2 linked regions of the Parabacteroides chongii genome follow. The protein of the gene in region 1 binds, or shares a complex with, the protein of each later gene. Links are inferred from orthologs where the notes say so. Each region holds a gene or a part of one and is shown in the gene's direction. Other genes may lie near its edges.

Region 1 (3,066 bases):
TGATCTTTGTAACCGCCTACGACAGCTATGCGATCCAGGCAATCCGTTTCAGTGCACTCGACTATCTATTGAAACCGATCGACCCGGAAGAGCTAACACATGCCGTAGACAAAGCCATCCAGGTAGTCTTGCGGAAACAGGAAAACAAACGGATGCAGAACCTCCTGCAGAACACGCGGGCGATAGACAAACAAAAAAAAATAGCACTGTCTGTCGCCGATAAAATAGAGTTTGTAGAGATCGGCTCCATCATCCGTTGCGAGTCGGAAAGCAACTATACGACTTTCTATCTAAAGACAGGTGAGAAACTGGTTGTCTCCAAAACATTAAAAGAATTCGACGAGCTATTAACCCCTTATCATTTCCTGCGCGTACACCAATCGCATCTGATCAACCTGGATGAGATCAAAAGTTTCATCAAAAGCGACGGAGGATATATCCGCATGAAAGACGGATCGTCCATCCCTATCTCCCGGCAACGGCGAAACTACGTGATGGATGTTTTAAAGGAATTATGACCGAAACCTTTAACGAAACAAAGCATAAGCAAAATATCCTTTGGGATGATGACTAAAAGGCGGAGTATGACTATCTTTGCAGAAGAAACAAAGATAATTACGACAATGACTTTCAATTACGATGTGATCGTGGTAGGTGCCGGTCATGCAGGCTGTGAAGCCGCAGCAGCTGCCGCCAACCTGGGTTCGAAAACGCTTCTTATCACAATGGACATGAACAAGATTGCACAGATGAGTTGCAATCCGGCCGTAGGCGGTATCGCCAAAGGACAGATCGTTCGTGAGATTGATGCACTGGGAGGGTATATGGGTATTGTTACAGACCGTACCGCTATTCAGTTCCGTATGTTGAACCGGAGTAAAGGACCTGCCATGTGGAGTCCGCGCTCACAAAGCGACCGTGCCCGTTTTATAGATTGCTGGCGGGGAATACTGGAAAATCTTCCCAATTTATACATGTGGCAGGATACCGTCCGCGAAATCCTCCTGGATGGTGACACCGTTTGCGGCGTTAAGACGAATATGAATGTAGAATTCCGTGCGAAAAGCGTCGTTCTGACCAACGGCACTTTCCTGAACGGTCTGATGCATATCGGACGAACGCAAATACGCGGCGGACGCATCTCCGAACCGGCAGCCACCGGATTGACGGAACAACTGGTTTCATTAGGTATCAAATCGGAACGGATGAAGACCGGAACCCCGGTTCGTATTGACGGAAGAAGCGTACATTTCGATGAAATGGGCGAACAGCCGGGAGAGAACGATTTCCATAAGTTCTCCTATCTCGATATCCAGCCGCGTCCGTTGAAACAGCTCAGTTGCTGGACGACTTTCACCAACGAAGCCTGTCACAATATTTTGCGCGAAGGTCTCCCCGACTCTCCGTTATACAACGGACAGATCCAGAGTATCGGACCGCGTTACTGCCCGAGCATTGAAACGAAGATTGTCACGTTTGCCGACAAGAACCAGCACCAGCTGTTCTTAGAGCCCGAAGGTGAGACGACACAGGAGTATTACCTGAACGGTTTCTCCTCTTCTCTCCCACTCGACATTCAGCTACGTGCCCTACAAGCTATTCCGGCATTCAGGGATATCCATATCTACCGTCCGGGATATGCCATCGAATACGACTTCTTCGATCCGACGCAGTTACATCATAATCTGGAAACAAAACGAATCCGCAACCTGTTCTTTGCCGGACAGATCAACGGAACCACGGGATACGAAGAGGCAGGCGGACAAGGTCTCATGGCTGGTATCAATGCTCACATCAATTGCCACGGCGGAGAACCATTCATCCTGGGACGCGACGAAGCCTATATCGGCGTGCTGATCGACGACCTCGTGACGAAAGGTGTAGACGAACCTTACCGTATGTTCACCTCCCGTGCCGAATACCGCATCCTGCTCCGGCAAGACGATGCCGATATGCGACTGACGGAAAAATCCTATCAGCTAGGTTTAGCCAAACAGGATCGTTACGAGCTGCTCACCGAAAAGAAAGAGCAACGGGATGCGATCATCCGTTTTGCAGAGAATTACTCGGTAAAGCCGCAATACATAAACAGCGGATTGGAAAACCTGGGGACAACCCCACTCTCTCACGGTTGCAAACTGATCGACCTGATTCCCCGCCCTCAGGTTACACTGGAGAATATTGCCGAACTCGTTCCGGCCTTCCGTACAGAGTTGGATAAAGTATCCGTTGCACGAAGGGAAGAGATCATCGAAGCGGCAGAGATACTGATTAAATACAGCGGTTATATCCGTCGCGAACAAATCATCGCAGACAAAATAAACCGCCTCGAAAATATCCATATCAAAGGCAAGTTCGATTACAATTCGATCCAGTCTTTATCGACGGAGGCACGGCAGAAACTAACACGAATAGACCCGGACACGATTGCCCAGGCAAGCCGTATTCCAGGCATCTCCCCGAGCGACATCAACATCCTGCTGGTACTGCTCGGAAGATAAAACGCGAATTGTTCCACGTGAAACATTTACTTTAGGTAAAAGAAGGTAAAACACTGGGAATAGGACAGAAAGAGTAAAACAAAATGAGTGCGGAAACTGAGAAACATATTAAAATGATCCTTTCGATCCTGCCGGACAAGCCTGGTTGCTACCAGTACTTCGACGAGAAAGGAACCATCATTTATGTAGGCAAAGCGAAGAACCTGAAGCGTCGTGTATCCTCCTATTTCAACAAGGAACACGACAACAACAAGACGCGTGTATTGGTAAAGCAAATTCGCGACATCAAATACATTGTCGTAAACACAGAAGAAGACGCCCTCCTACTCGAAAATAATCTGATCAAACAGTACCGCCCTCGCTACAATGTATTGCTGAAGGATGACAAGACCTATCCTTCCATCACGGTCAAAAACGAATATTTTCCGCGCGTATTCCAAACCCGGAATATAGTAAAAGACGGTTCGCAGTACTACGGTCCCTATCCGTCTGTATATACAGCCAAGGTCATGTTGCAGATGTTGAAAGAACTTTATCCGTTGCGCACCTGCAAATATCCGCTGAC
Region 2 (2,903 bases), 1.6 Mb from region 1 along the record:
AAGAACCTGGGAATGGGATGTGCCAGTGTTGCCGGTAAGTTGGAACTGCACGGAGCCTCCCAACCACGTATCGATCCGGAAAAGTGTAAAGGTTGCAATATCTGTGTAAAACATTGCCGCCACGAAGCTATCCGCCTGGATGAAAACAGGAAAGCAGTAATCGATTATGACAAATGTGTCGGTTGCGGACAATGTGTGGCTCTTTGCCAATATGACGGTGCCGTACTCGGTTCATGGGATACTTCGGTAAACTTAAATTGTAAAATAGCAGAATACACACAAGCCGTATTGCAGGATAAACCTCATTTCCATATCAGTTTCATTATGAATGTATCTCCCGAATGTGACTGTTGGAATCATAATGATGCGGCTATCGTCCCAGACCTGGGTATTGCAGCTTCATTCGATCCGGTCGCACTCGACAAGGCTTGTGCCGATATAGTTATCAAAGCCCCGATCCTTGAAACAGGCAACCGTCTTTCAGAAACGCCTCATCATGATCATTTGGAAGGTTGTGACAAATTCCATATCATGCACCCGGAAACCAACTGGCAAGCCGGACTGGAACATGCTGAAAAAGTTGGAATCGGAACTCAGGAATATGAACTAATAACTGTATAAGGATATAAAATTTATGATCAATCAGGATACTATCTGTGCCGTATCGACAGCCCCCGGAGCCGGAGGCGTAGCTGTCATCCGTGTATCCGGCACTGACGCCATCAGAATTTGTGACACTATCTTCGTTCCTAAAATCGAAGGTAAGAATCTTCAGAGCCAGAAAGCTTACACTTTACGCTACGGTAGTATCCGTCGCGGGGAAGAGTTGATCGACGATGTACTTGTCGCCCTCTTCCGCGCCCCTCATTCGTTTACAGGAGAAGATACCGTCGAAATCACTTGCCACGGTTCGGTTTACATCCAGCAACAGATCCTCCAGTTACTGATCGAAAAGGGTTGTCGTTCCGCTCTTCCTGGCGAATATACGCAGCGTGCCTTCCTAAATGGGAAGATGGACCTGAGCCAGGCCGAAGCTGTAGCCGACCTGATCGCATCCACTTCTGCCGGAATGCACAAACTGGCTATTAATCAGATGCGTGGGGGCTTCAGTAATGAATTGACTAAACTACGCAGCCAACTGCTCGATTTCACCTCTTTGATCGAACTGGAACTCGATTTCAGCGAAGAAGATGTCGAGTTTGCCGACCGTACCAATCTGAAGCAGCTGGCAACAAACATCGAACAGTTGATACACAAACTGGCCGATTCATTCAGTGTAGGAAATGCCATTAAGAACGGTATTCCGGTTGCCATCATCGGCGAGACGAATGCCGGTAAGTCCACTTTACTCAACCTGTTGGTCGGTGAAGAGCGTGCCATCGTTTCCGACATCCACGGAACCACCCGCGATGTGATAGAGGACACAATCAATCTATCAGGCATCACCTTCCGTTTTATCGACACGGCAGGTATCCGAGAAACCAGTGATACGATCGAAAGTCTGGGAATCGAACGTACTTTCCAAAAACTCCGCCAGGCTTCTATCGTCCTTTGGGTGATTGACCTGACCAGTCCGTCAGAGCAGATCGAGGAATTAGCTCAAACAATCATTCCTCAGACAGAGGGTAAAAAAGTGATTCTAGTATTCAATAAATCCGACTTACTCTCACCGGAAGAACTTGCTATCAAGCAAAAGTTGCTTGGCAAAGTTCCTGCTGACCGGTTATATATTTCAGCCAAACAGCAAGCAAATACTGAAACATTAAAACAGCATCTGATCCAGGCAGCTGCCTTACCCGAAGTATCCCAAAACGACGTAATCGTCACCAACGTCCGCCATTACGGGGCCTTAACAAAAGCCCATGAAGCTATACTCCGTGTAATTAATGGACTGGAAATGAATATTTCGGGAGATTTCCTGAGTCAGGATATCAGGGAATGCATGCATTATCTGGGCGAAATTACGGGGCAGATTAGTAATGATGAGATATTGGGAAATATTTTCGAGAAGTTTTGCATCGGCAAATGATGGCTTGTAAACAGCCATAAGCAACCATAACCATTTAGAATAAAGTCGCTGAAATCCAGCGACTTTTATTTTTATACTCATTCCTGTCAATTCTGACAGAGTGCCGATTTTCAGCATCTTTTTGTACCATAATTCTACCGCCGAACAAATAAGCGGGCTTCTCGCACTCATCATAGCGACATCTTGGGCACGATGTGAGACGCTATGAGAATGAGCGGAACCGCTATAGAAGACACAGCGTGAAACGCTGTGAGAAATTGTGAGATGCGTTGAGACGAAATCGACGAAATTAAAGGCGACCAATATATGGAGGTACAGAGAAAATGCCAGTGGTGCGGCAAACCATTTATAGCACACACGATGATAACACGGTTTTGCAGCAAATCGTGTACAGAAAAAGCGTACAAGGACAAGAAGCGCAAGCAGAAATTGCAGGAGTACGAAGTGAGGCAAAGCGAGCGACCAATGCAGGAAGTCGGCATTGTTGGAAGCAAATCGTTCCTCTCCCCTGCCGAAGCCGCTACCCTTTTAGGCATCAGCCGTGCCACCATCTACCGACACATGGCTGCCGGTATCATTCGGGCATTGCAACTTCGCGGGCGCACCATCATACGTAAATCCGACATTGAAAAGATGTTCAACAATGCGCCCGACTACAAGAAACGCAGCTATGGACGGAAACAGACCGTCCTCTATTACACCACGAATGAGATTCTGGAAAAATACCAAATCCAGAAGAAAACCCTGTATCGTCGTTGCAAACTATACAACATCCCAAAGGTTGAAGAAGGTAGCCGTGTATTCTACAACCGCACCCTCATAGACAAGTATTTTGCCGACCTTGCCGAAGAAATCAATCCGGACTGTTATTACA

Evidence for each region.
Region 2: the proteins of mnmG (region 1) and mnmE are in contact, whole or in part, in a solved structure (PDB 9HIP), measured with the Escherichia coli proteins. The link is inferred for Parabacteroides chongii from one-to-one orthologs.

Annotation. Positions count from the first base shown.
Region 1 is NZ_CP120849.1:1,686,736-1,689,801, reverse strand. What follows is about bases 67-3,062. They hold mnmG (tRNA uridine-5-carboxymethylaminomethyl(34) synthesis enzyme MnmG), read left to right. Parts: upstream 67-623; coding sequence 624-2,501; downstream 2,502-3,062. Other genes in these bases: uvrC (excinuclease ABC subunit UvrC), read left to right, coding at 2,585-3,062; P3L47_RS06445 (LytR/AlgR family response regulator transcription factor), read left to right, coding at 67-518. In the rest of the region: more of P3L47_RS06445, read left to right, coding at 1-66; more of uvrC, read left to right, coding at 3,063-3,066. UniProt on the Escherichia coli protein: NAD-binding protein involved in the addition of a carboxymethylaminomethyl (cmnm) group at the wobble position (U34) of certain tRNAs, forming tRNA-cmnm(5)s(2)U34.
Region 2 is NZ_CP120849.1:106,045-108,947, forward strand. What follows is about bases 1-2,833. They hold mnmE (tRNA uridine-5-carboxymethylaminomethyl(34) synthesis GTPase MnmE), read left to right. Parts: upstream 1-637; coding sequence 638-2,029; downstream 2,030-2,833. Other genes in these bases: P3L47_RS00570 (DUF362 domain-containing protein), read left to right, coding at 1-621; P3L47_RS00580 (helix-turn-helix domain-containing protein), read left to right, coding at 2,336-2,833. Outside these bases: more of P3L47_RS00580, read left to right, coding at 2,834-2,903. UniProt on the Escherichia coli protein: Exhibits a very high intrinsic GTPase hydrolysis rate. Involved in the addition of a carboxymethylaminomethyl (cmnm) group at the wobble position (U34) of certain tRNAs, forming tRNA-cmnm(5)s(2)U34.